2 regions of the Pseudomonas lini genome follow, and region 2 is predicted to be linked to the other one. Evidence: predicted binding sites of a transcription regulator. Region 2 holds the regulator's gene; the other holds the start of a gene.
What was found. Region 2 encodes FliA, which starts transcription of late flagellar genes. Its sites were predicted from a motif close to CTAAAGTTTNNNNNNNNNNNGCCGNTAA; they were not measured.
Positions count from the first base shown of each region.

Region 1: the regulator FliA is predicted to act here: its motif matches at 1,512-1,539, upstream of AB3226_RS13770 (methyl-accepting chemotaxis protein).

Region 1 is NZ_OZ061318.1:3,010,091-3,025,994, reverse strand. Features, by position in the region: gene AB3226_RS13780 (NorM family multidrug efflux MATE transporter) at 1-383, opposite strand, end outside; gene AB3226_RS13775 (LysR substrate-binding domain-containing protein) at 541-1,461, shown strand; gene AB3226_RS13770 (methyl-accepting chemotaxis protein) at 1,647-3,623, shown strand; gene AB3226_RS13765 (aldose 1-epimerase family protein) at 3,889-5,103, shown strand; gene AB3226_RS13760 (antibiotic biosynthesis monooxygenase) at 5,374-5,742, opposite strand; gene AB3226_RS13755 (glutamine amidotransferase) at 5,993-6,703, opposite strand; gene AB3226_RS13750 (2Fe-2S iron-sulfur cluster-binding protein) at 6,741-7,799, opposite strand; gene AB3226_RS13745 (diiron oxygenase) at 7,796-8,758, opposite strand; gene AB3226_RS13740 (MFS transporter) at 9,004-10,224, opposite strand; gene AB3226_RS13735 (serine hydroxymethyltransferase) at 10,590-11,888, shown strand; gene AB3226_RS13730 (hypothetical protein) at 11,922-12,116, shown strand; gene AB3226_RS13725 (PLP-dependent aminotransferase family protein) at 12,132-13,631, opposite strand; gene serC (3-phosphoserine/phosphohydroxythreonine transaminase) at 13,765-14,847, shown strand; gene AB3226_RS13715 (benzoate/H(+) symporter BenE family transporter) at 14,995-15,904, shown strand, end outside.
Region 2 is NZ_OZ061318.1:5,067,748-5,083,212, forward strand. Features, by position in the region: gene fliR (flagellar biosynthetic protein FliR) at 1-217, shown strand, start outside; gene flhB (flagellar biosynthesis protein FlhB) at 221-1,360, shown strand; gene AB3226_RS22940 (DUF6124 family protein) at 1,482-1,841, opposite strand; gene flhA (flagellar biosynthesis protein FlhA) at 2,370-4,499, shown strand; gene flhF (flagellar biosynthesis protein FlhF) at 4,511-5,836, shown strand; gene fleN (flagellar synthesis regulator FleN) at 5,954-6,784, shown strand; gene fliA (RNA polymerase sigma factor FliA) at 6,781-7,521, shown strand; gene AB3226_RS22965 (chemotaxis response regulator CheY) at 7,689-8,060, shown strand; gene AB3226_RS22970 (protein phosphatase CheZ) at 8,091-8,879, shown strand; gene AB3226_RS22975 (chemotaxis protein CheA) at 8,933-11,176, shown strand; gene AB3226_RS22980 (chemotaxis response regulator protein-glutamate methylesterase) at 11,226-12,362, shown strand; gene AB3226_RS22985 (flagellar motor protein) at 12,362-13,102, shown strand; gene motD (flagellar motor protein MotD) at 13,115-14,008, shown strand; gene AB3226_RS22995 (ParA family protein) at 14,052-14,840, shown strand; gene AB3226_RS23000 (CheW domain-containing protein) at 14,958-15,465, shown strand, end outside.

The sequences.
Region 1 (15,904 bases), 2.1 Mb from region 2:
CCAGCCGCCTGAACGTTGGTTTCGGTCTGGCCGAACAGCAGCAACACCGGTTTGAGGTTCCACAGCAGTAAACCCGCCACCAGCGCCATCAACCATGCCAGCCACAACCCGGCTTGGGTCAACCGCGCCGCGCCAATGATGTCGCCCGCGCCCTGACGGATCGCCACCAGGGTGCCGACGGCGGCGATCACGCCAAGGCAGAAAATCGACACGAATGAATACGTCGCCGCGCCCAGGCCGCCGCCGGCCAGTGCTTCGGGGCTCAGGCGCGCCATCATCAACGTGTCGGTGAGGACCATCAACATGTGCGCCAACTGCGAGGCAATCAACGGCCCCGCCAGCCGCAGGATGGCCCAGAGTTCAATACGCGCTGGATGCTGCATGATCATCACGCTCGATTGTCAGAGAGAACAGGAAGCGTCGATTCTCGGCGCTCTGCGGGGTTTGCACAAAGGGATAAAAAGGATGGGTGGCATGATTAAAACTCATGCGAGAGAGTTTCTGATAAGTTGAAGCAATCACGCTGTAGGAGCTTTCCTGATGTCTCGTCGTCTTCCTCCCTTGTATGCCCTTCGAGCATTCGAAGCGGCGGCGCGGCATAGCTCGTTTACCCGCGCCGCCGAAGAACTGTCGATCACGCAAAGTGCGGTCAGTCGGCACATTCGTACGCTCGAAGAGCATTTCGCCTGTCGGCTGTTTCATCGCAGCGGGCGAAACCTGCAACTGACCGAATCGGCGCGGCTGATCCTGCCCGGCATTCGCGAAGGCTTCACTGCCCTTGAGCGGGCCTGCAATACCTTGCGCGCCGAGGACGACATCCTGCGCATGAAAGCCCCGTCGACCCTGACCATGCGCTGGTTGTTGGCGCGACTCAGCCGTTTTCGGCACCTGCGACCGGGGAACGAGGTGCAATTGACCAGCGCCTGGATGGATGTCGATACGGTGGACTTCAACCACGAACCCTTCGATTGCGCGGTCATCCTCAGTAACGGGCATTTTCCACCGGACTGGGAGACGACTTTGCTGTTCCCCGAAGAGCTGATTCCGGTGGGGGCGCCGAATCTTCTGAAGGATCAACCGTGGGACGTTGCGCGCCTGGCCAGCACCGAGCTGCTGCATCCGACGCCGGACCGCCGTGACTGGCGCAATTGGCTGGAGCGCATGGGCTTGACCGATCAAGTCTCGCTCAAGGGCGGTCAGGTGTTCGACACACTGGAGCTGGGCATGATCGCCGCTGCCCGAGGTTACGGCGTGTCCATGGGCGATTTGCTGATGGTGGCGGAGGATGTTGCGCAGGGGCGTCTGAGTTTGCCGTGGCCGACGGCCGTCGCCAGTGGTGAGCATTATTACCTGGTCTGGCCGAAAACCCGCCCCGGCGGTGAGCGTTTGCGCCGCCTTAGTGATTTCCTGCAAGGCGAAGTCCGGGCCATGGAATTACCGGATGTAGAACGTCTTGGCTGAATCGATGGAGTCGCCGCAATGGCGGCCTTGAGCCATATCCCCGTTAATTACTCAAGTATTCAGCTTTGCCGCCGAAAATCTGCTGATGGCACCGTCGTGCAGGTTCCATGTTTTCCCCACAATCAGAAATTTTGCCGAGTGTGCGATGGGATCAGAATGATCCGGCCACTGGGTCAGGAGCTGTCATGTCTCAACCTCGTGCTCGGATTGCCTCACAGCTGGGTCTTGCGCTTGCCGTGATTCTGGCGATTGTCATCAGCGGCAGCACAGTATTCGCCCTGCGCTCGCTTGACTCGGCCAACCTCGCCACCCGCGAAGAGCATCTGGCCAGTGAGGCCCGCTTGCTGGCCGATCAGTTGAGCACCTTTCACGGCACCTTGCGTGAAAGTACCCAGCGCCTGGCCGGCCTGTTCGAGAAGCGCTTCAGTGCCGGTTTGAGCGTGCATCCGGATGAGCCGGTGACCGTGGCGGGTGTGCAGACCCCGGGCCTGCACTTGGGCAGTGAAGTGTTGAACAACAACTTCGCAGAAGTCGACGAGTTCAAGCAGATGACCGCAGGCGTGGCGACCGTGTTCGTGCGCAGTGGTGAGGAGTTCATTCGGGTCAGCACGAATGTCACCAAACAAGATGGCAGCCGCGCCATTGGCACTCTGCTCGACCACGCGAACCCGGCTTACGCCCGTTTAATGGCGGGGCAGAGCTACGTGGGTCGAGCGTTGCTTTTCGAACGCTTCTACATGTCGCAGTACACTCCCGTACGTGACAGCAGCGGTAAGATCATTGCCGTGCTGTACGTAGGATTCGATTACACCGACGCGCAGAACGCGCAGTTCGCCAACCTCAAACGCTTCCGCATCGGCCAGACCGGTTCTCTGGCGTTGCTGGATGAACAAGGCAAATGGCTGGTGCCGATTGCCGGTGTACAAGCGCCGGATCAAGCGGTCCCGAGCATCGTCGGTTTGGCCAAGACACCGGGCAAAGGCGACTTCTGGAACGACAAGTCGCAAGACTTTTACAGTGTTGCCGTGCCGTTCGAAGGCGGGCCGTGGTCGGTGGTGGCGAGCATGCCGAAAACCGAAATCCGCGCCGTGACTTGGAGCGTCGGTATTCAATTGGCGATCGGCAGTCTGCTGGCGATGTTGCTGGCAGTCGGTGCGGCGGTCTGGTTGCTGCGCAGCAAACTGGCGCCACTGGGTGATCTGGTGCGTCAGGCTGAAGCCTTGGGCGCTGGTGATTTGAGTGTTCGCCTGAACGTGTCGAGCAATGACGAAATCGGTCAACTTGCCCGCGCCTTCAACCAGATGAGCCAGGCCCTGTCGACCATGGTCGAGCACATCCGTAAAGCCTCGGGAGAGGTCAACAGCCGTGCCCAAGCGTTATCCGGTTTGTCTGGTGGTGCCTATGAAGGGATGGAACAGCAGTCCGGCGAAATCACCAGCATGGCCGGCGCCGTAGAAGAATTCAGCGCCACCTCGCTGAACATCGCCGACAACATGGGCAACACCCAGCGTCTGGCGCAGGAAAACGCACAGCAAACTCAGATCGGTCGTACGTCGATGGACGAAGCGTCCTCATCCCTGGAGCAAATCGCCGGCGCGCTGAACAGCACCGCGACGGTGATCAATACCTTGGGGCAGCGCTCCCAGGAAATCGGCGGCATTGTCGGGGTGATTACCGCGATCGCCGAGCAAACCAACTTGCTGGCGCTCAACGCCGCCATCGAAGCCGCCCGCGCCGGTGAGCAGGGCCGTGGGTTTGCGGTGGTGGCCGATGAGGTGCGCAACCTGGCCTCACGCACCCGCCAGGCCACTGACGAAATTTCCGGGATGATTCAAAGCATCCAGCAGGAAACCGGCAACGCCATCAGCACCATGGAGCAAGGCAACGTGCTGATGCAGGAAGGTTTGTCGCGCAACGCCAACGTTGCCTCGGCGCTGGCGCGGATCGATGAACAAAGCCGCTCGGCCGGTCAACAATTCGCCGCCATCACCACCGCGACCCAGGAACAAAGCAGCACCGCGACCTTGCTCAGCAGCAACCTGCAAAGCATCGCTTTGGCGAACAGTGAACAGCGAGAAGTGGTGTCGAACCTGGCGGTGACTGCCAAGGAGCTGGAGAAGCTCGCGGCGGATTTGCGGCATGAGGTTGACCGGTTTCGTTGAGTCGCCTCTGAAATTGCCTTCGCGAGCAAGCCCGCTCCCACAGTAGATCTGCGGCGAACACAGTACCTGTGAACACCCGAGATCATGTGGGAGCGGGCTTGCTCGCGAAGGGATCGACTCCATTCCCTATTTGCCCCAAATCTGCGGATCAATTCCTGTCTAGTGGTATTCCTTGGCATTTAGCACCAGTGTCTCGATTTTTATGCTTGCTGAAACGTTTCTTCAAGTCTATAAAATTGGCACAACTCCAAGAAAGGCTGCTGCCATGACTCCGCTCAAACTCTTCGTTGCTCTCAGCGCACTGTCCGCTGCTTCCCAGGCCATGGCTTGGGACTACGTCCTGCTCGACACCGATAAAGCTGCCCAGAACTGGCAAATCACCAGCCAGCAACTCGGGGCAAAAACCGACAAACCCTTCAGCGTGACCCTGCGCACTTTGCACGGCGGTCGGCAGGAAGGCGTCAGCATCGTCGACATCGATAACGGCACGATGAAACTCTCGGTGGTGCCCACTCGCGGCATGAACGTCCTACAAGCGTCTGTAGGTGATGTGCGCATGGGCTGGGATTCGCCGGTCAAGGAAGTGGTCAATCCATCCTTCATCGAACTCAACGGCCGTGGTGGTCTGGGCTGGCTGGAAGGTTTCAATGAACTGGTCACCCGTTGCGGCTACGAATGGGTCGGTCACCCCGGCATGGACAACGGCGAACTGCTGACCCTGCACGGTCGCGCCGCTAACATCCCGGCGAACAAAGTCACCCTGCACATCGACGAAAAACCGCCGTATGCCATCACCCTGCGCGGCGAGCTGAAGGAGCAGGCGTTCAAGAAAGTCGACTTCTCCGTCGCCACCGAACTGGTCACCGAACCCGGCAGCGTAGCGTTCGCCCTCAACGACACCCTGACCAACAACGGCGACTATCCGAAGGAATACCAGGCGCTGTATCACAGCAACTTCAGCACCCCATTCCTGGAGCAGGGCGCCCGCTTCGCTGCGCCGGTGAAACAAGTGTCGCCGTTCAACGACAAGGCCAAGGGCGATCTGCCGGACTGGCAAACCTACCGCGCACCGACCAAGGACTACGACGAAACGGTTTACAACGTGGTGCCGTATGCCGATGCCAAGGGCGATACGCTGACCGTGCTGCATAACAAGGCCGGCAGCCTGGGCGTCTCGGTCGGCTTCAATACGCAAACACTGCCCGTGTTCTCCCTGTGGAAAAACACCGATACCCAAGGGCAGGGCTATGTCACGGGGCTGGAACCGGGGACGAGTTTTTCCTACAACCGCCGGTATCAGCGGCCATTGAACCTGGTGCCGACGATCGGGCCGAAGGAACAGAAGCAGTTCCGCATCAACTACAGCTTGCTGGCGGATAAGGCGGCTGTGGATAAGGCGTTGAAGCAGGTGAGCGAGATTCAGGGTGGGCGGGAAACTGAGGTGCGGCAGACGCCGTTGGTTGATCTCACCAAGGGGTAACGTCGACTAGAGCGTTGTCGGCCGATATTGCAGCGCATCGGCCAAGTGTTCACGGGTAATGCCATCGACTTGCTTGTGCAGTCGATGGACAGCTCTAAGGGGCAAGAGCCTCTCCCATGCCCTCCCAAAAGGAAGGAGAGTATTGATTCGCGCATAAGAACGCCGGTTCTGGATGTGTTTGATCGCAAGTACAACATCCATTAAACCGGCGTTCTTGTTTCTGTGTTTCCCGGGATTGCGTAAAGAGTCCTGCCTGGTAGAACCTGGGCCCTACGCCTCGGCGGTTGTTTTGGCGGGTTCGCCGTCGATTACTTCGTTGTAGGGGGCCTGTTCACGATCACGCAATCCGTAGTCACGGATCACCGAGGTCACACGTACACGGTAGTCATCGAAAATCTTGTCGCGGCCCGCTTTCTGCGCCGACAGGTGTGCGGTCACGTTGCGCCACTGCACCACGGCTTCCTCATCACGCCAGGTAGTGACCGACATGACTTTCTTGGGGTTCAGCGTGCTTTGAAAACACTCGACCGAAATAAAGCCGTCCATGGGTTCGAGCATCGGCGTCAGCTTGTTTACCAGGTCAACGTAGGTCTCGCCTTGACCTGGCAGTGCCTGCAACTCAAACAAAACTACGATCATTCTTGACTCCTCATCCTTGCATTTATAGGTATAAAAAAACGTACTTCTTGACCCACCAAAACGTGAAACCCTGGTTTGGGTGAGTGATGAGAAGGCCGTGGTGAGACGGCTGATGACTCGCCGACAGGGCCTTCTCAATCTTCCTTGGTTCCTCGGGAGTCATGTTGGTCAAGATGGCTTGCAGGCCGATTTATACGGCGAAAATGGAGTGGTCTGCTAGTCCGGTTGCCGGTAGCAAAGCAGACCACTTTCAGGCCGACGCGTGGTCATCCAGGTTACTCAGCCAATCGCTAAGTACCGCGTGTGCCGCGTGGGTCAGCCGATCGCCGACGGCTGCAGCAGCGTCCCGCAGTGCGCAAGGAGTGATACCGGCCTGCGCCAATTCGCTGGCATGACCGACCAGCCATTGTTCGAGCTTGCGCACATCGGCTTCCAGGTGAAATTGCAGGCCGAGGACGTTGCGCCCCACCGCAAACGCCTGATGGGCGCCGACAGCGGTACTGGCCAAATGCACGCCACCTTCGGGAATATCGAACTGGTCGCCGTGCCAGTGCAGCACGGGCGTGTCTTCCAGTTTGGCCAGCACCGAATCCTGCCCCGCCGGGGTCAGGGTCAGTGGTGAAAAGCCGATCTCCTTGACGCCCAGCGGATACACCCTGGCGCCCAGGGCACGAGCGATCAGTTGCGCACCCAGGCAGATACCCAACATGGGTTTGCCGGACTGCAAGCGCTGACGCACCAGCGCCATCTCATCTTTAAGAAACGGATAGAGCTGTTCGTCATAGGCGCCAATGGGACCTCCGAGCACGATCAGCAAATCGGCCTGCTGCACCTGAGCGCTGTTCAATGTGTCGAGGGTGGGATCGAGGTAACGCAGCTCATACCCCTGCTCGGCGATTACGGTATCAAGGGTGCCAACGTCCTCGAAGTGAATGTGGCGCAACGCAATTGCAGTTTTCATGGAAAACTCACTTGTGAAAGAAGTAGAGGGAGATGATTCAGGCCGGTGGGTTCAGGCCTACCTTGACCGCCCCGGACTGGGGGAAGGTGCAACACGCCAGCGCATACCCTTCGTCCTTATCCTGATCACTGAGGCAGAAGTCTGGCTCGAGGGTGTATTCACCGTCCGACACCTTGATCCGGCAATTGCCGCAGATACCGGCCCGACACAGGCTGCGCACCGCAATACCGTTGGATTCGAGCATATCCAGCAGGCTCTTGCCTGCGGGCACTTCAATGATCTGATCGCTATCTGTCAGGTGCAATCGTACCGAGCCTGGCGCCTGGGCATCTGACTGCTCTGTCGCTACAGCTGCCGCCGGGGGTGTGAATGACTCGATCAGGAGCTTGCTTGCGGGAAACATCGCCAGAGTGTGCTCGCGCAAGCCTTGGGCAAAGCGATGGCTGCCGCAAATCACCACGGCCTCTGGCATACCCAGAAAGCTCAAGTCTTCGGCACCAGGGCGGCCCGACGTAAAGTGCCCGTTGCTTTTGACTGTCTCGCGGGTGACGAACACCTGCAAGGCGAACCAGGACGTGGTCAGCTCCAGCTCCAGCAACTCGTGAAGGAAGGGAATCTCGGCAATGGTCGGTACACACAGCAGCAATGCGACCCTGGGCACCGATAACCCGCGACGCGAACGCTCGAGCAGCCCACGCAGCAAGGCAATCGGCAGGGTGATACCTATGCCGCCAGCGAGCATACCGACCTGTTGACAGCCGACGATCGACGCCAGGGAAATCTCCCCGGCCACAAATTGCATCGGCACTATCGAGCCTTCCTGCAAGGTGGCATGCAGATGGTCCGAAACCCCGCCGCGGCCTTCGCGCTTTACTGCGATTTCGAACAGATCCGCACCTTGTTTGCGGGTGATCGAATACAGCCGCTGGTGCTGAGTGCCCGCTGTGTTCGGGTAATGCAGGGCCACATGTTTGCCGGGTTCCAGGCTGTGGAGAAACTCGGCATGGGCGCCTTGCGCACGCAGGGCGAACACCTTCACGCCCGTCGTTTCAGTGGTCACGCGCTCACAGCGCGCCTGAAGGGTGATGCTGTTCATGCGCGGACCTTTTCGCGTAAGGTTTCAAGGGCGTTATCAGCACTGCCAAGGCCGTTGCCGGTCAGTCCGATGCGGTTGATCAGGGCTTCGACCGAGCCGGTGTAGACGCTGATCTCGTTGCTATCGCCCACGTCATGCAGGATGTCTCTGGCGTGGGGAAACGCCAACATCGAAAACACCGTGGACCACGCGCCCATTTCATTGTTGGCGAACATCTGCACGGTTTTGAGAATGACCGAGCGCAGGTACTCACGCTCTTTGCGGCTCAGGCCATGAACGATGTCAGAGGCGACGAAGCTGAAGACACTGGAATGGCTCCATTCATCTATGGCATGGGTGCGCGTGACTTCATGGCAGATGGACTGGATGCTATTGTCTTCAGCCATGGTCTTGAGGTAGTCGGTGATCAAAGTCTCACTGGCGCACGCGATGCCGAAGCGCGTCAGGCGGCGCTCCCACTCGGCATTGCAGTCGGCCAGGAGGCCTTCGCGCCAGGTCACCAGATTGAAGTCACGAAAGTCCAATGGCGCGAGTGCGCGCATGTCGTAGATGTAGTTGCAGGCCATGATCGACATGCGCGTGTGCAGCGCCTCGTCCAGCAGCGCCTGGGACATCACATCCTGCAGCAGTGCGCGATTCTGGCTCGGCGGCGGCGTCTTGATAATGTCCTCGCAAGCGGGCACCACCACATCGCATTCGATGTAGATGGTTTTGAGGTTATAGATTCCCCAGGCATAGGAGAGACACTTGGATTGCAGCTCTTCAGGGGCTTCGCGCCATGCCTGGTGATGACGGAAAGGCAGCAGGGAGACACTGAAGTCCTGCTTGGCCGGGTCGAAGGCAAGGTTCCGGTAATCCACTTGGTCATTGTTGACGGCGGCGCGGGTTTCCCAGAGTCCGGATAACTTTGCCAGCATGTTTTGAACCACGTCATCGGTTCCACAGTTCGAACGGTCCATGTTTTAGCTCCCATGGGTCAGGCTATTTTTTAAAGCGTTAACGCTGCAGTCATTGCTTAAACATCCCTCACCGCCACAGTCCCCGCGCCGTAAAGGGAAGCAAGTCTGCGGGGTTTTTTTCATCTGCTCTCGTTGCGGGGCCGGATGCCAGAAGTAGCAGTGGCAGTGCGGGGTAGGGCGATGCCGGCAGGTATCCGCCCTTCAAGTTTGCTGCAAGAATGCGGCACAAACCTTGTCCCAAGTCATTAAAAGGCCACCAGCAGTGGCTTCGTTTTTCTGAGTCTTGCCAGGTACCACTCTTGCATCAGAGTCAGCACGACGGTCAGGCTCATGAATGTCACGCTGGCCCAGAAGATGGCCGTGGGGTGCCCTTGGTCCAGCATCCAACCGAAGCCGAGGGGCCCGACTGCGCCACCGATGTTGAAACCGGTGGAGACGATGCCGAAGGTTTTGCCTTCAGCCCCCTTGGGTGATGCCGCCCGCACCAGCATGTCGCGCGACGGTGCGATCAACCCCGTCAGAAACCCTACGGCGCCAAGAGCGAAGATTAGTGCCAGTTCGCTCAAGCTGGCCGTGCCGACGATGGCCGTCAACACGGCGGCCAGTGCAAAAGCGGTGGCGGCAACCACCCCATGACGCTGGGTACGATCGGCCAGTGCACCGCCGGCCAGCACGCCAAAGGCGCTGGCAAACAGGAATGCCGTCAGCGCCGAATTGGCCCAAGGCAACGTTGCACCTTGCCCTTGCATCAGGGCCGCGACGGAGAATTTTTCAATCGCGCTGGTGCTTAAATTCAACAACACGAATAGCAAGGTCAGGCTCAGGATCATCGGCGAGAGCAGTGACAGCCGTCGGTTGCTGGCAATGTTGAGTGCAGGCTCGAGTGGGCGGCGCACCTGGGCAACCCGTGCCAGCCCTGAGCCGGGTATCAATAACAGCCCCAACGCGACAAAACCCACCAGTGCGGCGCCAACGAATGCCAGGCCCGGGTCACTCGCGGTTGCAATCCCCAGCAGAAACAATGGTGCGATGGCGGCGCCCAAAAAGCCGGCAAAGGTATGGACAGAGAACGCCTTGCCGATGTGGGCAGGATTGATCTCTTGAGAGAGCAATGCATAGTTGGCCGGATGGTAGACGGCGTTGGCTATACCGGCCAACGTCATGGCAATCAGCAAACAGCTGTAGCTCGGGAACAGTCCAATCAGCAGGAAGCTGATGCTGCCCAAGGCAACGCCGGCAATCAGCAAACGCCTGGCCCCGTAATGATCGACGGCGAAGCCCATGGGGGCTTGCACCAGTGCCGTGACGATGTTGAAGATGCTCAGGGCCAGGCCCAGCTCCACATAACCCGCGCCAAAAAAATCCGGCAGCACGGGAAACAGGGCCGCCAACACCATGATGTGCAAATGGCTGACAAAGTGCGCTGTTGCTACCTGAGGAAGCAGTCCAATACGAACAATCGACATGGCTAAACCTGTTCTCTGAGCATCAACGCTCTGGCAAGAAGTGTCCTGCTGATCCGGCTGAGTCGCTGCCTGCTGGCGGTAGAAAAATACAGGGCCGGGTCGGCTCGGCGCAGATCTTAAGCACGTCATGGTCTTGCTTGATAGTCCATTACTGGCGGGACAACCAGACCACTTTAAAAAGGTCAGAGCCCTCGCGTTTTCGCCCCCGCGTACATGCTTCGAAGCAGCACTGCGCCCAAAGTGGTCTGTAGAGCCCGCACGAAATGGTATATCTCGTCAGTCCGTTAGCCGATAGGGTAGTCGCCAGTTGATAAGACCGCAGGCAGGTGCAGCTTGCTATTCGACATTTACCGACTGGAGTCAAAATGCCGCATTTCGCTCATATGGACGGGCACGCGCTGCCGATTGTCAGTGGCGCTAATTTGCCCCAGGCGGACCGGGATGTCTGGCGCGCAATCGACACCGAACGCCTGCGCCAGATGCACTCGATCGAGCTGATCGCCGCCGAGAATTTCGTCAGCCGCGCCGTACTCGAGGCTCAGGGATCGGTATTGACCAACAAGCATGCCGAGGGCTATCCGGGGCGTCGCTACTACGCCGGTTGCCGCAATGTCGATGCGATCGAAGACATCGCCATCGAGCGCGCAAAGCGGCTGTTCAAGTGCGCCTACGCCAACCTGCAGCCCCATTCGGGTAGTCAGGCGAACCAGGCGGTGTTTCTGGCGTTGCTGGCGCCGGGCGACAAGATCCTGGGGCTGGACCTCAAGGCCGGCGGGCATCTGTCCCATGGCGCGACGTTCAACATGTCCGGGCGCTGGTTTCAGGCTCTGAGTTATGGGGTGCATCCTGTCACCCATCAAGTGGACATGGACCAGGTCGAGCGGATAGCCCGGCGAGAGCGGCCCCGGTTGATTATCGTCGGCGCCTCGGCCTACTCGCGCATATTGGACTTTGCCCGGTTTCGGTCCATTGCAGACGAGGTGGGCGCATTCCTGATGGCCGATATCGCCCATGTAGCCGGCCTGGTTGCCGGTGGCGCCTATCCGTCGCCGGTGCCGTTCGCTCACGTTACCACCACCACCACGCACACCACATTGCGCGGGCCACGTGGCGGGATGGTCCTGTGCAATGAGCAAGCGATAGCGCAAAAAATCAATGCAGCGGTGTTCCCCGGCCTCCAGTGCGCTCCGCTGATGCACGTCATTGCGGCAAAAGCGGTCGCGCTGGGTGAGGCGCTGCAGCCCTCTTTCAGTACTTATGCTCACGCCGTCGTTGCCAATGCCCAGGCCCTGTGTGGCCGACTTGCCGAAGGTGGATTGTCGATAGTTTCGGGCGGCACCGACTGTCATCTGGGCGTCATTGACCTTCGGCCCTGGGATCTCGCGGGCGATGTCGCCGAACACGCCCTGGAACAGATTGGCATCACCGTGAACAAAAATGCCGTGCCCAACGATGAGGCCAGGCCGACGGTGACTTCCGGTATTCGCCTGGGCAGTGCGGCGTGCACGTCGCGTGGCATGGGTGTCGATGAATTCCGGGAGATCGGCGACATGATCCTCGCGCTGCTCGGCGGAGTGCGTAGCGGAACCATCGACAGCCGCACGGAGAGGTCCATTCGTGAAGGCGTTGCTGGCCTGACGAAGCGTTTCAGACTGCCTTATTAACCGCCTGCGCTTTTTGCCTGAAAAGGAATTCCAATGCCTGATAGCAACCAACCCGGCCGATACAGGGCACTACAAACCCTGAGGCTCAAGCCGCTCAATACGGTCATGGCCGAGCCGTTGCAACCCCGTCTTGAGGTAGACGTTGTCGCCTGCGCCAAAGGGATGAAACGCGCGCGGATTGCCGCCCAGACGCAACGCCTGTTGATGAACTATGCCTTGGGCCACTAGTCGTCAGACATTGCCCTACCGGGTTTTCAGGGCATTGGCCAGGCGCAGCATGGCCGCTTCGATTTCATAAGCGGTCAGGGATGAGTAACCCAATAGCCAGCCTTGTTTCTTCTCCTCGCCGGCATACAACCGGCTCAGACCGGAAAGCTGTACGCCCGCGCTGGCCGCTTGGCGGATGGTTTTTTCCTCAGACCAGCCATCGTGCAGCAGGCAGGGAATTTGTAGGCCGCCGGGCGGGCGCAAGGCGGTAACGATGCCGTCCAAGTGCTTGCCGATCGCGTCGAGCATGATGGAACGGCGTCCGGCATACAGCTTGCGCATGGCCCGGACATGGGCGTTGTAATGGCCGTCCTCCATAAAGCGCGCCAGGGTCAGTTGGAGGATTTGTGGCGTGTGGCCGTCCATCATGCTGCGCGCGTAGGTGAAGGCTTTGATCAACTCGTGGGGCAATACCATGTAGCCCATTCGCAACCCGGGGTAGAGGGTCTTGCTGAAGGTGCCGATGTAGAGCGTACGCTGGTACTTGTCCAGGCCCTGTACGCAGGCGGTCGGTTGCCCGTCGTAGTGAAATTCGCTGTCGTAGTCATCTTCGATGACCCACTTGCCCTTCTCTGCGGCCCAGTTGATCAGCTCAAGACGACGTTCCAGTGGCAAGGTCGCGCCGGTGGGGTATTGATGAGACGGCGTGACATAGACGCAATTGGCGCCGCTGCGGTCGGCGTATAGCAGGTCAGTGCGTATGCCCAGTTCATCGACATCGATGGGCAGAACCTTGGTCTCGGCGGTTTCAAAGGCCTTTTTGGCGCCATAGTAGCCCGGGTTTTCCAGCAGGATCGGTTTGCCGGCATCCACCAACAACTGCGCACACAGAAAAAGTGCCTGGCGAGTGCTGCTCAATACCATGATCTGGTCGGGGGAGCATTTGGCCCCGCGTTCGAGGTTCAAGTAGGTGGCAATCGCCTTGCGCAGCGGCTCGGCACCTTGCGGGTCGCCATGCAACAGCACGTTGGCGCGATAGTCCTTCATCACCTGGCGTTGCAAGCGCTCCCAGACATCGGTGGGGAAGGTGCGGGTTTCCGGCAGGCCAGTTGCAAACGCCTTGATCACCTGCTGATCGGTAACGCCGCCACTGGCGAAGATCATCCGCCCGCGCTGGCTCAATCCCGCCCCCGGTGCCGCCTGGCTGCTTTTGACTTCTTGCGCCTTGATGCGTCGGCGCGCTGCGCCGCGCAATTCGGTGCCCAGCGTTTCGCAGACATAACTGCCAGCCCCCTCGCGCCGCACGATAAAACCGTCGCGGTGCAGTTGCACGTAGGCGTTCTCAACGGTGTCGCGGGCAATCCCGAGTGACTTGGCCAAGACCCGAGTCGCGGGCAGCTTCAAGCCTGGGTCAAGGGCACCCTCCAGGATCAATGCACGCAGTGCGCGCTGAATCCGTTGGTGCAGATCCAATAGCTGAAACTCAACATCGTTGAGGCGCATTTTCAGCGTTTCCAGTTCGAACGTTTTCGCCATGCGGTCTGCCTCGATTGAATAAATTGGCCTGCAAGGGCAGGCCATCCTATCCGTAGAATCCGCTCCTCGCCACTGCCTTTGCGCTCGGCGATCACGTGCATTGCGAGCAATTTTGAACAGGGGTTACTCAGCTATGGCCAGGTCATACAACTTCAGCGCAGGCCCAACCGCGTTGCCGATGGAAGTACTCAGGCAAGCGCACGAGGAGTTTTTTGACTTCGCGGGTACGGGCATGTCGGTGATGGAAATCAGCCATCGCTGCGAGGTGTTCATGGAGGTTGCCTACCAGGCCGAGCACGACCTGCGGGAGATTTTGCAGGTGCCCGGCGAGTACAAGGTGCTGTTCGTGCAAGGGGGCGCCTCGCTGCAATTTGCCCAGGTGCCGATGAACCTGCTGGGGGATAAGCGCACGGCAGACTATCTGCATACCGGTCTCTGGTCAGGCAAGGCCATCGAGGCCGCCCGGCGCTATTGCGACGTTCGCATCGTCGCCAGCAGCAAGGCGTCTGGTTTTGATCGCATCCCCGAGGTGTCGGACTGGAACCTCAACCCGAACGCCGCCTACCTGCACTACACCGAGAACGAAACCGTACATGGCCTGCAATTCGTCGAGGCGCCTGATGGTTTGGCGCCTTTAGTGTGCGACGCCTGTTCAAGCCTGCTTTCCAAGCCGATTGACGTGGCTAAACATGGCCTTGTGTATGCCGCCGCGCAAAAAAACATGGGAGTGGCCGGACTGACGGTGGTCATCGTCGACCCGGCGTTGCTGGATGCCGCGCAGACGTTTACCCCGGACATACTCAACTACGCGCGCATCAACGACGCCCAGTCGATGCTCAACACCCCGGCGACCTTTCCTTGGTACCTCACCGGCCTGACGCTCAAATGGATCAAGCGCAGCGGCGGCCTCGACGCCCTTCACCGGCTTAACCAGGCCAAGGCCCAATTGCTGTATCGCACACTCGACGACAGTGATGGATTTTACCGCAACAGCGTGCAGGCACCGTTTCGTTCGATCAACAACGTGCCATTCCTGCTCGCCGATGCAGCGCTGGAAAAGACCTTTATGCAACGGGCCGAACAGGCCGGGCTCAATGGACTAAAAGGGCACGCCTCGGTCGGCGGGATGCGAGCCAGTCTCTATAACGCAGTCACGCTGCAGGCGGTCGAGGCATTGAGCGACTTCATGAAGAATTTTGCCCGCGTGCATGGCTGAGGCAGGGATCGCTTTTCAGTCACAGCAAGCGGTCTGGTAAGTGGTCTGGCCTTCTACAAGAAAGTGTAGGGGCAAAACATGCCATTTCAGCGCTATAAATTCCCTCACCCGGGGCAAACACCTCGTTTTGCAAGGAGCAAAGCAATCATGTCTTCTTCAGCATCCCCATCGCCCCTGCGTTTACGCGACCTTCTGCATCCGATTGTCGCCGGGCTGATTTCAGTCATCGTCAATTATGGCGGCACATTCATCCTGGTCTTTCAGGCCGCCAAAGTGGCCGGGCTCAGCCCAGAGCTGACGGCGTCGTGGGTATGGTCGGTGTCGATTGGCGTGGGCATTACCGGGCTGTTTCTCAGTTGGGTGAGCCGCGAGCCGATTATTACTGCCTGGTCGACACCCGCTGCGGCCTTTCTGGTCGTCGCGCTGTCCACCACGCCCTACGCCGAGGCAGTAGGTGCGTACATTATTTCGGCCGCCGCCTTCGTGCTGCTGGGTTTGTCCGGCTGCTTCGAAAAAGTCATTCGCCTGATTCCGCCGGGTGTGGCTGCGGGCCTGTTGGCCGGCATCTTGTTGCAGTTCGGTATAGGCGCATTTGGTGGCATGAGTCTTGACCCCGTGTTGGTCGGGTTGCTGATTACCGCTTACGTTGCGCTCAAGCGCTTTACCGCGCGCTACGCGGTGGTAGGCATTCTGGTGCTGGGGCTGGCGTTTCTTCTGACGCAGGGCCGTGTAGAACTGTCGGGGCTGGCGCTGCAATTCGCGGCACCGGTATTCACCCAGCCTGAGTTTTCGATCAATGCGCTGCTCAGCGTGGCGCTGCCGCTGTTTCTGATCACCCTCACTGGCCAGTACATGCCGGGCATGCTGGTGCTGCGCAACGATGGCTTTAGCACCAGCGCCAACCCTATCCTGACGGTCACAGGGCTGGGCTCCTTGCTGATGGCGCCCTTTGGTTCCCACGCCTTCAACGTCGCCGCCATCACTGCGGCTATCTGCACCGGCAAGGAAGCCTCGGAGGATCCGTCCAAGCGCTGGATCGCCGGGGTTGCCGCGGGGG
Region 2 (15,465 bases):
GCTGCCGGCGATCACCGCGTTGCTGGTGGTCAACATCGCATTTGGCGTGATGACCCGGGCGGCGCCACAGCTGAACATCTTCTCGATCGGCTTCCCGCTGACTCTGGTGCTTGGGATGTTCATCATCTGGGTCGGTCTGGCGGACATTCTCAATCAGTATCAGCCGCTGGCCGCCGAGGCTTTGCAGTTGTTACGCGAACTGGCACGGGCGCGCTGAGTCATGGCTGAGAGCGAAAGCGGTCAGGACAAAACAGAAGACCCCACGGAGAAACGCAAAAAGGACTCCCGTGAGAAGGGCGAGATTGCGCGCTCCAAGGAACTCAACACCCTGGCGGTCATGCTCGCTGGCGCCGGTGCGTTGCTGATTTTTGGCGGCGCCCTGGCCCAGGATTTGATGGAGCTGATGCGCATGAACTTCTCGCTCTCGCGAGAGGTGATTCTGGATCAGCGTTCCATGGGCACTTATCTGCTGCATTCGGGGCAGATTGCCCTCGTTGCTATTCAGCCAGTGATGATCACCTTACTGTTGGCTGCGTTGATTGGCCCGATCTCCCTCGGCGGCTGGCTGTTCGCGGCCGGCTCCATGGCGCCGAAATTCAGTCGCATGAACCCCGGCGCGGGGCTGAAACGAATGTTCTCGGCCAAGGCGTTGGTGGAGTTGCTCAAGGCCCTGGCGAAGTTTTTCATTGTGTTATTCGTGGCGTTGGCGGTGTTGTCATCGGACATTGACGATCTGCTGCGTATTGCCCACGAGCCATTGGACATGGCGATCATTCACAGCCTGCAAGTGGTCGGCTGGAGTACTTTGTGGATGGCTTGCGGATTGATCATCATCGCCGCGGTCGACGTGCCGGTGCAGTTGTGGGAAAGCCACAAGAAGCTGCTGATGACCAAGCAGGAAGTTCGCGATGAGCACAAGGATCAAGAAGGTAAGCCGGAGGTCAAGCAGCGCATTCGCCAGTTGCAACGCGAGATGTCGCAGCGGCGGATGATGGCGGCCATTCCCGAGGCCGACGTGGTCATCACCAACCCGACTCACTACGCCGTGGCGCTCAAGTACGATCCGGAAAAGGGCGGGGCGCCGATGCTGATCGCCAAGGGCAGTGACTTCCTGGCCCTGAAGATCCGTGAAATCGCCGTGGCCAATAATGTGCTGCTGCTCGAATCGCCGGCGCTGGCGCGCTCGATCTACTACTCCACGGAGCTGGAACAGGAAATTCCCGGCGGGCTTTATCTGGCAGTCGCCCAGGTATTGGCCTACGTCTACCAGATCCGTCAGCACCGCGCCGGCAAGGGCAAGCGCCCGGATCCGCTCCAGGATGATTTGCCGATTCCGCCGGATCTGCGCCGCGATTCCTGATAGATCTAAAAGTCGCAACCTTTGGCGGCGGCCACAGGCGTGTGGGGAGCTGCCGAAGGCTGCGATCTTTTCTGCTTTACCTGCTTTTGTGGTAGGGCAAGCCCCTCACTCCAAGTCTGCGCTAGCCTTGTGGGTCGAAGTTATCCAGCACCCGGTTCACCGCCAGCTCGCCGAGCATGACCACCGATTGAATCCCCAGCATCATGTTGCGATGTGGCATGTCCATCAATCCGGCGAACTCACTGAGCATCATGCTCGCTGAGGCCAAGGATTCGCAGACGTTGACCAGCAGGGTTTCGTTATCGACCTCGGCACCGACATGGTAAATGGTGCTGGGTTTGCGCTTGGTGTCTTTGGGGATGGGCGGTTTGAGGTAGTAATCGAGGGCGCGGTCGGCGGCTTCGTTGAGCTTTTTGGAATCGAGGGATTCGTAGGGGGATGCCGGATCGGTTTCCGGTGGGTTGGGCGTTGGTTTGAACATAGATGGAACTCCATATGTGATTAGAGGAGCCATCACCCTCGCTACCAAACGAAGAGGTGGTGGCCATACGAAGGTTGGTAGACCGGCCCACATGGAAAAACCGGCGCGCCCGAGGACGCCCTACGCATGGCCACCATAAAAACAAATGCCGAAAAAGCACCTGCATAAGGTGACGCTATGCGTCATGTGGACGGCGGGCTACCAAACCCGATCGCTGTTTTTCAGCGACAGGGAAACGATAGAGCCCGGCCCTTAGGCGCACAAGCCGGCGGATTCTGGCGTAGTCGTAGGCAACGACGCAAGGATGTGTAGCCTGGGTGAGTGTCTGGAGATGTCGATTAAACATGTCTGTTTAAAATCAAAAGATCGTCCGAACGCGGCCCGAGCCTTTGGACGATCTTTTGATCTTCCGTGACTCGCGCAACCCTCTATTTCCCACCCCGGCAAAAGTTGGAAGGCTTCTTGCAATAGCCGCCCTGCGCCTGCTTCAGGCGTCAAAAGTTTGCTTTAAAGAAACGGGGAAAACCGGTGGATCGCTCTCAGTTAATCAACACTGCACGCACAAACGTTGCCGACCTCAGTCGGGGCAATCTGGGTGTGCCGCTGTTGCTGCTGGTCATGCTGGCCATGATGATGTTGCCGGTGCCGCCGTTCCTGCTGGACGTGTTTTTCACCTTCAACATTGCCTTGTCCATCGTCGTGTTGCTGGTCTGCGTGTACGCCTTGCGGCCGCTGGATTTTGCGGTGTTCCCGACCATTCTGCTGGTGGCAACGTTGCTGCGACTGGCGCTGAACGTGGCCTCGACGCGGGTGGTGATGCTTCACGGTCAGGACGGTCATGCCGCCGCCGGTAAGGTGATCCAGGCCTTCGGTGAGGTGGTGATCGGCGGTAACTACGTGGTCGGTATCGTGGTCTTTGCGATCTTGATGATCATCAACTTCGTCGTGGTGACCAAGGGCGCCGGGCGGATTTCCGAGGTGAGCGCGCGTTTCACCCTCGATGCGATGCCCGGCAAACAGATGGCGATCGACGCCGACTTGAACGCCGGCCTGATCGATCAGAACCAGGCGAAATTGCGCCGGATGGAAGTGGCCCAGGAAGCCGAGTTCTACGGTTCGATGGACGGTGCCAGCAAGTTCGTGCGTGGTGACGCCATCGCCGGTCTGCTGATTCTGTTCATCAACCTGATCGGCGGTATGGCGGTCGGTATCTTCCAGCACGGCATGAGCTTTGCTGATGCCGGCAAGGTTTATGCGCTGTTGACCATCGGTGACGGTTTGGTGGCGCAGTTGCCATCACTGCTGTTGTCGACTGCCGCTGCGATCATGGTGACCCGTGCTTCCGGCTCGGAAGACATGGGCAAGCAGATCAATCGTCAGATGTTCGCTTCGCCGAAAGCCCTGGCAGTGGCCGCTGGCTTGATGGCGGTGATGGGCCTGGTGCCCGGCATGCCGCACTTCTCCTTTCTGAGCATGGCAGCCCTGGCGGCCGGCGGCGCTTACCTGTTCTGGAAGAAGCAGAACGCGGTCAAGGTTCAGGCCCTGCAGGAGGTCAAGCGTCAGCAGGAACTGCTGCCATCGCCGGCCCGCGCTCAGGAAACCAAAGAGCTTGGCTGGGATGACGTGACCCCGATCGACATGATCGGCCTGGAAGTCGGCTACCGCCTGATCCCGCTGGTGGATCGCAACCAGGGTGGTCAGTTGCTGGCACGGATCAAGGGTGTGCGTAAAAAGCTCTCCCAGGACCTGGGCTTCCTGATGCCGACTGTGCATATCCGTGACAACCTCGACCTGGCGCCAAGCGCCTATCGCCTGACCCTGATGGGCGTGATCCTGGCCGAGGCCGAGATTTATCCGGACCGCGAGTTGGCGATCAACCCGGGGCAGGTCTACGGCACGCTCAACGGCATCACCGCCAAAGATCCGGCTTTTGGTCTGGAGGCGGTCTGGATCGAAATCAGCCAGCGTGCCCAGGCGCAATCCCTTGGTTATACCGTGGTCGATGCCAGTACGGTAGTGGCAACGCATTTGAACCAGATTCTGTACAAGCACTCCAGCGAGCTGATCGGCCACGAAGAAGTCCAGCAACTCATGCAATTGTTGGCCAAAAGCTCACCGAAACTGGCAGAAGAGTTGGTGCCGGGGGTGGTTTCGCTGTCGCAACTGCTCAAAGTCTTGCAGGCATTGCTGGCCGAACAAGTACCGGTACGAGACATTCGCAGCATCGCCGAAGCCATCGCCAACAACGCCGCCAAGAGTCAAGATACTGCCGCTTTGGTGGCCGCGGTGCGCGTCGGCGTATCCCGCGCAATCGTGCAAAGCATTGTAGGCACTGAGTCGCAGCTGCCTGTGATCACCTTGGAACCAAGGTTGGAACAAATATTGCTCAATAGTCTTCAGAAGGCAGGACAAGGCTCGGAAGAGGGTGTTCTGCTGGAGCCAAGCATGGCAGAGAAACTGCAACGCTCGTTGATCGAAGCGGCGCAGCGTCAGGAAATGCAAGGTCAACCGGTGATTCTGCTGGTGGCCGGTCCGGTTCGCGCGATGCTCTCGCGATTCGGCCGACTGGCAGTCCCGGGTTTGCATGTGTTGGCTTACCAGGAAATCCCTGACAACAAGCAAGTGACCATCGTTGCGACAGTAGGGCCCAACGGCTGAGGTAGTGGTTTATGCAAGTTAAGCGTTTTTTCGCCGCCGATATGCGTCAGGCCATGAAACTGGTTCGTGATGAGCTGGGCGCCGATGCCGCCATCATTGGCAATCGCCGGATCGCCGGCGGTGTCGAGCTGACGGCTGCCCTGGATTACAAATTGTCGGCGCTGGCCCCGCGTGTTCCGAACATGGAACTCGAGGACGAGTTGCGCAAGACCCAGTCGCGGATCGTCACCGCCCAGGCCGAACTGAGCCTGCGTGGCGATGGCGAGAGCGACAAAGCCACCAATCGCCAGTTGTTCGCCGGCCTGCCGTTGACCGCCGCCGAGCCACTGATCGAGCCAACGCTGGCCGAGCCTCGGCGTCCGGCACCCGCGCCTGCCGCAGCGACCGGCGTCGATCCGCGTGCGTTCGACTCGATGCGTTTCGAGCTCAACAGCCTGCGTGAACTGATGGAAGTGCAACTCGGCTCGCTGGCCTGGAATCAGCTGCAAGGCAGCCGTCCGGCCCAGGCCAACCTCTGGCGTCGCCTGCAACGCATCGGTCTGTCCGGCCCGTTGTCGCGCGATCTGCTGGCACTGATTACCGACATTGAAGAACCCCGTCAGGCCTGGCGCATGTTGCTCGCGCACCTGGCGCGGATGATTGCCACCCCGCAAGTTGAGCCACTGGAAGAGGGCGGCGTGATTGCGATGGTCGGCCCGGCCGGTATGGGCAAGACCACCACGCTGGCCAAACTCGCCGCCCGTTACGTGCTCAAGTACGGCGCGCAGAACATCGCGCTGGTGAGCATGGACAGCTACCGCATCGGCGCTCAGGAACAGCTCAAGACCCTGGGCCGCATCCTCAATGTGTCAGTCACCCACGTCGACCCGGGCCAATCGCTGGTGCAGGCGCTGGAACCTTTGCTGCGCAAACGCGTGGTTCTGATCGATACCGCCGGCCTGCAGGCCAGCGATCCGGCACTGCGCATGCAGCTCGAAAGCCTGGCCGGACGAGGGATCAAATCAAAAAATTATCTGGTCTTGGCAACCACTAGCCAAAAACAGGTTCTAACCGCCGCTTATCATAGTTACAAGCGTTGCGGGCTAGCTGGCTGCATCCTGACTAAACTGGATGAAACGGCAAGCCTGGGTGAGGTGTTGAGCCTGGCCATCAGTCATGAATTGCCGGTGGCTTACCTGACCGATGGCCCGCGGATCCCGGATGATTTGCATCTGCCGCGTCGTCATCAGTTGGTCAGCCGCGCCGTTAGCGTGCAAATGCAGGAAGAACCCAGCGAAGAAGCCATGGCTGATATGTTCGCTGACCTCTACCACAGTCCGACCAAGCGGGTTGGCTGAGGTATTAATGAACAGTTTTTGTACCTACATCGATGGTCTGCCAATGCATTGTTCAGTTGGTGAACGCGCAGCCAGTAATGTGGCCTCCGTCTAAGTAAGACAAGGTAAAGAAATAACATGGGCAGCATGCATCCCGTACAGGTGATCGCGGTGACCGGCGGCAAAAGTGGCGTCGGGAAGACTAACGTGTCAGTGAACTTGTCCCTGGCTCTAGCTGAGCTCGGCCGGCGCGTCATGCTGCTGGATGCCGATCTGGGGCTGGCGAACGTCGACGTCCTGTTGGGGCTGACACCCAAACGTACTTTGGCCGATGTGATCGAAGGCCGGTGTGAGCTGCGCGACGTGCTGCTGCAAGGGCCCGGCGGTATCCGCATCGTCCCGGCCGCGTCCGGCACCCAGAGCATGGTTCATCTGAGCCCGGCCCAGCATGCCGGCCTGATCCAGGCCTTCAGCGACATCGGCGACAACCTCGACGTATTGGTGATCGACACCGCTGCGGGCATTGGTGACTCGGTAGTCAGTTTCGTTCGCGCAGCCCAGGAAGTCTTGCTGGTGGTGTGCGACGAGCCGACCTCGATCACTGACGCCTACGCGCTGATCAAACTGCTGAACCGCGACTACGGCATGAATCGTTTCCGCGTCCTGGCCAACATGGCGCAGAGCCCGCAGGAGGGCCGCAACCTGTTCGCCAAGTTGACCAAGGTCACCGATCGCTTCCTCGACGTCGCCTTGCAATACGTTGGCGCGGTGCCTTACGACGAAAGCGTGCGCAAGGCCGTGCAGAAGCAGCGTGCCGTCTACGAAGCCTTTCCCCGTTCCAAGTGCGCTCTGGCATTCAAGGCCATTGCGCAGAAGGTCGATACCTGGCCGCTGCCGGCCAACCCGCGTGGGCATCTGGAATTTTTCGTCGAGCGCCTCGTGCAACAAACGGCAGGACCCGTCCTATGACAGCCAGTGGTTACAACCTCTACAAGAACTCGGCACGTGACGCGCAGTACGAACTAATCGAGCGTTACGCGCCCTTGGTAAAACGCATTGCCTACCATTTGCTGGCGCGTTTGCCGGCCAGTGTCCAGGTCGAAGACCTGATCCAGGCCGGCATGATCGGCCTGCTTGAAGTATCAACCAAATACGACGCCAGCAAAGGCGCGAGTTTCGAGACGTACGCGGGCATTCGAATCCGCGGCGCGATGCTCGATGAAGTGCGCAAGGGGGACTGGGCGCCACGTTCGGTTCACCGCAATACCCGCATGGTCAGCGACGCGATTCGCTCGATTGAAGCTAAAACCGGCCGTGACGCTAAAGATCACGAAGTTGCGGCCGAACTCCAATTGAGTCTCGACGATTATTACGGGATTTTGAACGACACCCTGGGTAGCCGGTTATTCAGTTTCGACGATCTGTTGCAGGACGGCGAACACGAAGGGCTGCATGAGGATGGCGCCAGTGCTCATCTCGAGCCGTCACGCGATCTGGAAGATGAACGCTTCCAGGCGGCGCTGGCGGACGCGATTGCCAATTTGCCGGAGCGTGAGCGACTGGTGTTGGCGCTGTACTACGACGAAGAGTTGAATCTCAAGGAAATCGGTGAGGTCCTGGGGGTCAGCGAATCGCGGGTCAGCCAGTTACACAGCCAGTGCGCGGCCCGTTTGCGGGGGCGTTTGGGGGAGTGGCGAGCGCGCTGAAGGCAGTGTGGGGACACTGCGAATGGAGCAGGTGTGGTGTTGAACCGCGCCGGTTTCGATCTGTTGTGCTCCAGACAGTCATTGAGTGCTTTGCCGGATTGATTGAAATGGCGCGTCCAGGTGCTGGACGCGTTTAAGACTGCTTGGAGGTCGAATTGAACAAGAACATGAAAATCCTCATCGTTGATGACTTCTCAACGATGCGGCGGATCATAAAAAACCTGTTGCGTGACCTTGGGTTCACCAACACGGTCGAGGCTGACGATGGCATCACTGCCATTCCGGTTCTCAACAGCGGGGGCATCGACTTTCTGGTAACGGACTGGAACATGCCTGGCATGACCGGCATCGATCTGCTGCGTCACGTGCGCGCCGATGAAAAGCTCAAGCACCTGCCGGTGCTGATGGTGACCGCTGAAGCCAAGCGCGAGCAAATCATCGAAGCCGCTCAGGCGGGTGTGAACGGCTATGTGGTCAAGCCATTCACGGCTCAAGCGTTGAAAGACAAGATTGAAAAGATCTTCGAACGCATCGGTTGATGTGCAAAGCCAGTCCGTCACGGGGGAGCTATGGAGCAAAACGAATCTTCACAGGGCGATTTCGAATCGACCCTGAAAAAACACGCGGTCGAACTGGTCGAAAGCCTTGAAAAAGGCAGGTTCGGCGACGCTGTGCAACTGATCCATGAGCTCAACCAGACCCGTGACCGCGGCCTGTACCAGGAAGTGGGCAAGCTCACCCGCGAGCTGCATAGCGCGATCGTCAATTTTCAGATTGACCCGCACATGCCGCAAGCCGAGGAAGTGTCTCAGATCACCGATGCCACTGAGCGCCTGGGTTATGTGGTCAAGCTGACCGAGGCCGCGGCCAACCGCACCATGGACCTGGTGGAAAACGCCACGCCGCTGATCAATGGCCTGAGCGATGAAGCTCAGGCGCTGAGCACGGATTGGGGACGGTTCATGCGTCGCGAAGTCGGGGCTGAAGAGTTCCGAGAACTGGCCAGGCGGGTTGACGGTTTCCTGACACGCAGCAGCGAAGACAACCGCGTCGTGTCGAGCAACCTCAACGACATTCTGCTGGCCCAGGATTACCAGGACCTCACCGGTCAGGTGATCAAGCGCGTGACCCAGTTGGTCACCGACGTTGAAAGCAATCTGCTCAAGCTCGTGCTCATGGCCAGTCAGGTCGACCGCTTTGCGGGTATCGAACATGACCATGAAGCGATGCTCGCTGAAAAAGATCCACAAAAACATCTCTCTCAGGGTGAAGGTCCGCAGATTCATGCCGATAAAAGAGAAGACGTTGTGTCCGGTCAGGACGATGTGGACGATTTGTTATCCAGCCTAGGATTTTAGAGTTTTAGCATTTTAGGTTTTTTAGGTTTTTAGACCTCAGGAGCACCCCCTTAATGAGCTTCGGCGCCGATGAAGAGATCCTTCAGGATTTCCTGGTTGAGGCCGGCGAGATTCTAGAGCAACTGTCCGAACAGCTGGTCGAGCTTGAAAGCCGACCGGATGATGCGGATTTGCTCAATGCAATTTTTCGCGGTTTTCACACTGTAAAAGGGGGCGCCGGCTTCCTCCAGCTCAATGAGCTGGTGGAGTGCTGTCACATCGCCGAGAACGTGTTCGACATCCTGCGCAAGGGTGAACGACGCGTCGACTCGGAACTGATGGACGTGGTTCTCGAGGCACTGGACGCGGTGAACGGAATGTTCAGCGAGGTCCGCGAACGCAGCCCGATCACAGCTGCCACGCCTGAATTGCTGGCTGCTCTGGCCCGCCTGGCCGAGCCGCAAACCGGCGATGAAGCAGCACCTGTCGCTGAAGTGGTGCAAGAGCCGGCCGCTGAAAGTGAATCCGGTGACATTACCGATAACGAATTCGAACAACTGCTGGACTCGCTGAATGCCGTCAAGGCTCAGGCCGAGGCGCCTGTGGTTGCTCCGCCTGCCGCCGATACGGCGACCAGCGACGAAATCACCGATGCCGAGTTCGAGTCGTTGCTCGATCAATTGCACGGCAAAGGCCAGTTCGCCGCCGATGCAGTGGTCGCGGCGCCCGCCGCACCGGCTGCCCCGAAAGCGGCAGGCGACAGCTCCGACATCACCGATGACGAGTTCGAAACACTGCTCGATCAGTTGCACGGCAAAGGCAACTTTGCGGTCGATGCGCTGGAATCGGCGATTGCTTCGGCCCCGGCCCCGGCTGCGCCAACCGCTAAAGCGGCCGGCGGTGATCTGATCTCCGATCATGAGTTCGAATCGCTGCTCGACGAATTGCACGGTAAAGGCAAGTTCACTGAAGTGGGCACCGGTTCTGCTGCTTCGGCGGTAGCAACCCCAGTCGTCAAGGCAGCGGCGCCGGCACCTGTCGCCAAAGCGCCTGAGCCAAAAGCCCAGGCGCCCAAGCCTGCTGCCGCTGCTGCACCGGCTCCTGCTCGTGCCCCGGCTGCGCCGCCACCGGAAAAACCGGCCAGCGAAGCCGAGACCACCGTGCGGGTCGATACCGCGCGTCTCGACGAAATCATGAACATGGTCGGCGAGTTGGTTCTGGTGCGTAACCGCTTGGTCCGTCTGGGCCTCAACAGCGGCGACGAAGCCATGTCCAAGGCCGTGTCGAACCTCGACGTGGTCACGGCCGACCTGCAAACCGCGGTCATGAAGACCCGGATGCAGCCGATCAAGAAAGTTTTCGGGCGCTTCCCGCGTCTGGTTCGCGACCTGGCTCGCCAGCTCAAGAAAGAGATCAACCTGGAGCTGGTCGGCGAAGAAACCGACCTCGACAAGAACCTCGTCGAGGCCCTGGCCGACCCGCTGGTCCACTTGGTGCGCAACTCGGTCGACCACGGTATTGAAGAGCCGACTGAGCGCGAAGCGATGGGCAAACCTCGCAGCGGCAAGGTGATCCTGTCCGCTGAACAGGAAGGCGACCACATCCTGCTGTCCATCTCCGATGATGGCAAAGGCATGGACGCTGATGTTCTACGCGGCATCGCCGTGAAGAAAGGCCTGATGGACAAGGATGCGGCGGACCGTCTCAGCGAGACTGATTGCTTCAACCTGATCTTCGCTCCGGGGTTCTCGACCAAGACCGAGATTTCCGACGTGTCCGGGCGCGGCGTGGGCATGGACGTGGTGAAAACCAAGATCGCCCAGCTCAACGGCACCATCAATATCTACTCGACCAAGGGCAAGGGCTCGAAGATCGTCATCAAGGTCCCGTTGACCCTGGCGATCATGCCGACGCTGATGGTCATGCTCGGCAACCAGGCGTTCGCGTTCCCGCTGGTGAACGTCAACGAGATCTTCCACCTCGACCTGTCGCGCACCAACGTGGTGGACGGTCAGGAAGTGGTGATCGTGCGGGACAAGGCGCTGCCTCTGTTCTACCTCAAGCGCTGGCTGGTCAGCTCCGCCGCTCACGAAGAGCAGCGCGAAGGCCATGTGGTGATCCTTTCAGTGGGCACTCAGCGGATCGGCTTCGTCGTCGACCAGTTGGTGGGCCAGGAAGAAGTGGTCATCAAGCCATTGGGCAAAATGCTCCAGGGAACCCCGGGCATGTCCGGCGCCACCATCACTGGTGACGGCCGCATTGCACTGATTCTCGATGTGCCGAGCATGCTCAAGCGTTACGCCGCACGGCGTATTTGATTCTGGGGGAGCGGGGCGACTGAGCCTCGCCCCGTCTAATGGAGTGTTTATGGCAGTCAAAGTCCTGGTGGTGGACGATTCGGGGTTTTTCCGCCGCCGCGTCTCGGAAATTCTTTCAGCGGATTCGAATATCCAGGTCGTCGGTACGGCGACCAATGGCAAAGAGGCGATCGATCAGGCGCTGGCCCTCAAGCCAGACGTGATCACCATGGACTACGAGATGCCGATGATGGATGGCATCACGGCAGTGCGGCACATCATGCAGCGCTGCCCGACCCCGGTGTTGATGTTCTCCTCGCTGACTCACGAAGGCGCGCGGGTTACCCTCGATGCGCTGGACGCCGGCGCGGTGGACTTCCTGCCGAAGAATTTCGAAGACATTTCCCGTAACCCGGAGAAGGTCAAGCAACTGCTGTGCGAGAAGATTCTCAGCATCTCGCGCAGTAACCGTCGTGTCAGCGCCTACAGCGCTCCGGCTCCGGCTCCGGTGGCCGCACCAGCCCCGACGCCTGCGCCTTCGAGCGTCAGCAGCTATGGCAGCGGCGCGCCTGCGCGTCCGGCCCCGGCACCGATTCCGGCTCGCAGCCATGCAGCGTCGCCGTCGTCTCCAGCGCCCAAACGCAAAGCCTACAAACTGGTCGCCATCGGTACCTCCACCGGCGGTCCGGTTGCCCTGCAGCGGGTGCTGACACAGTTGCCGGCCAACTTCCCGGCACCGATCGTGTTGATCCAGCACATGCCGGCAGCCTTCACCAAGGCCTTTGCCGAGCGTCTGGACAAACTGTGCCGCATCAGCGTCAAGGAAGCCGAGGATGGCGACATCCTGCGTCCGGGCCTGGCGCTACTGGCACCGGGTGGCAAGCAGATGATGATCGACGGCCGCGGCGCGGTGAAAATCCTGCCGGGCGACGAGCGTCTGAACTACAAGCCGTGCGTGGACATCACCTTCGGTTCGGCGGCCAAATCCTACGGCGACAAAGTTCTGGCGGTGGTACTGACCGGCATGGGCGCCGACGGTCGTGAAGGCGCGCGTCTGCTCAAGCAGGGCGGCAGTGCGATCTGGGCTCAGGATGAAGCCAGCTGCGTGATCTACGGCATGCCGATGGCGATCGTCAAAGCCGAACTCGCGGACGCGATATACAGCCTGGACGATATCGGCCGACACCTGGTCGAGGCGTGTCTCTGATGGATGTACTCAGCCTTATCGGGATCATCATGGCGTTCGTCGCCATCATTGGCGGCAACTACCTTGAAGGCGGTCACCTCGGCGCGCTGGCCAACGGCCCGGCGGCGTTGATCGTACTCGGCGGGACCGTCGGTGCGGCGCTGCTGCAATCGCCGATGAGCGCCTTCAAGCGCGCCATGCAGATTCTCGCCTGGATCCTGTTTCCACCTCGCGTGGACCTGGCTGGCGGCATCGATCGCGTCGTGAACTGGAGCCTGACCGCCCGCAAGGAAGGTTTGCTCGGTCTGGAAGGGGTGGCCGACGCCGAACCCGACAGCTACTCGCGCAAAGGCCTGCAATTGTTGGTGGACGGCGCCGAGCCGGAAGCGATTCGCAGCATTCTGGAAGTGGATTTCTACACCCAGGAAAGCCGTGACATCGAAGCCGCCAAAGTCTTTGAAAGCATGGGCGGCTACGCACCGACCATCGGCATCATCGGTGCGGTGATGGGCCTGATCCATGTCATGGGTAACCTGGGCGATCCGTCGCAACTGGGCAGCGGCATTGCCGTCGCTTTTGTCGCCACCATTTATGGCGTGGCCAGTGCCAACCTGATGTTGCTGCCGATTGCCGCCAAGCTCAAGTCCATCGCGTTGCGGCAGTCGCGTTATCGCGAGATGTTGCTGGAAGGGATTCTGTCGATCGCCGAAGGTGAAAATCCTCGCTCCATTGAGTTGAAGCTTCAGGGCTTCATGGATTAAGGGAATAACCTCATGGCTCGTCGTCGGCAACCTGAAGAACACGTCAATCACGAACGCTGGCTGGTTTCCTACGCCGACTTCATTACGTTGCTGTTCGCTTTCTTCGTGGTGATGTACTCGATCTCTTCGATCAACGAAGGCAAGTACAAGATCATTTCCGAGGCGTTGATCGGGGTGTTTACCGATTCCGATCGCGCCCTCAAGCCGATTCCTATCGGCGAAGAGCGACCGAAGACCGTGACTCCGGCCAAGCCGCTGGTCAAGGACAGCGAACAGATCGACGCCGGCATCGCCCAAGCCGCCAAAGATCCGCTCAAAAGCATCGCCGATGACATCAGCGCAGCGTTCGGCGACCTGATCAGCTCCAACCAGATGACTGTGCGCGGCAATGAGTTGTGGGTCGAGATCGAACTCAATTCCAGCCTGTTGTTCGGCAGCGGCGACGCCATGCCCAGCGACATTGCGTTCAACATCGTCGACAAGATTTCCGCGATCCTCAGGCCGTTCGACAACCCGATCCATGTCGAGGGCTTTACCGATGATCAGCCGATTCGCACCGCGCAATACCCGACCAACTGGGAGCTGTCCTCGGCCCGTTCGGCGAGCATCGTGCGCATGCTGGCGATGCAGGGTGTGAATCCCGGTCGTCTGGCGTCGGTGGGTTACGGCGAGTTCCAGCCAGTGGCCAATAACGCCACCGCCGAAGGCCGGGCGCGTAACCGTCGAGTGGTGTTGGTGGTGTCGCGAAATCTCGATGTACGCCGCAGTCTCACCGGCACCGGAACCGCCAATGCGAAACCGGATGCCGCGTTGAAGCGGGCTGGCACACAAACTGCACCGACCCCGGTCAAGTCGCCGGGACGAGAGAGCGCCGTCAATTCTCCGTCACCCGCATTAATACGTTGAGCTATTTCTCGGTCGACCTTTTCGACCGGGAGGAACAATCCGAATGAGAGTCTGGGCAGTCGCCAATCAAAAGGGTGGTGTCGGTAAAACCACTTCCTCCATCGCTTTAGCCGGTTTGCTGGCTGAGGCGGGCAAGCGCGTGGTTGTGGTCGATCTCGACCCCCACGGCTCCATGACCAGCTATTTCGGTTACGACCCCGACAGCCTGGAACACAGCAGCTACGACCTGTTTCTGCACAAGGGCAGCGTGCCGCAAGGCTTGCCCGGTCAGTTGCTGATGCCCACCAGTGACGAACGCATTTCCCTGTTGCCATCGAGCACCGCGCTGGCAACCCTTGAGCGCCAGTCGCCGGGCCAGAGTGGTTTGGGCCTGGTGATCGCCAAGAGCCTGGCGCAGTTGTGGCAGGACTTCGATTATGCGGTGATCGACAGTCCGCCGTTGCTCGGTGTGCTGATGGTCAATGCCTTGGCGGCGAGCCAGCAGTTGGTGATCCCGGTGCAGACCGAGCATCTGGCGGTCAAAGGCCTGGAACGCATGGTCAACACCCTGGCGATGATCAACCGCTCGCGCAAACAGGCGCTGCCGTTCAGCATTGTGCCGACCCTGTTCGACCGTCGCACCCAGGCTTCCCTTGGCACACTTCGCGTGCTGCGCGACAAGTACCCGGAAGAAATCTGGCAAGGCTACATCCCGATCGACACCCGCTTGCGTGACGCGAGCCGGGCAGGGCTGACGCCTTCGCAATTCGACGGCAAAAGCCGTGGTGTTCTCGCTTACCGTGCACTGCTCAAGCATCTGCTGGCAGCACAACTTGTTCCGCAGGTGGCCTGACATGAACCTCATTCGTGTAGGAGCGAGGCTTGCCCGCGAAGAACGATTACGCGATTTAACTGTGAGCACAGCGGCGTCTGCTTCGCGGGCAAGCCTCGCTCTTACAGGGGTGTGCCCGTGAATCGGCCGGTGAAGATCACATCGCGCCCGCAGCTGGCTCTCCAGTCCTATCTGGACGCCTTGCTGCAGGACGCGACCGAAGAGTTGCCGCCAGAAGTCGAGGCGCTGCCCGAGGTTGTCGAGGTTGAAGCCGCGCTGGACGAGTTCCAGGCGGCCGTGCTTGAAGAACAGGCCCGTGATGCACAGAAACCGGCGGTGGCCGCTGCACCCATCGTTGCGCCAGTGGTGAAAGCACCCGTGGCCGTGATCGAAGCGCCGGCACCAATTCTGGCGCCCGTGTCGACGATTGCGCCGCTGCTGCAAGCGTTGGTGCCGCCGGTGGTTGAAGTTCATCTGCCGCCGAGCAATACGCCGCCACCGGTGGAAACCGATGGTCGTCCGGCATGGGCTGCCGAGCCTTTCGAATGCCTGTTGTTCGACGTCGCCGGGTTGACCCTGGCGGTGCCGCTGGTGTGCCTGGGTTCGATTTATTCCCTGGCCGGCCACGAGCTGACACCGTTGTTCG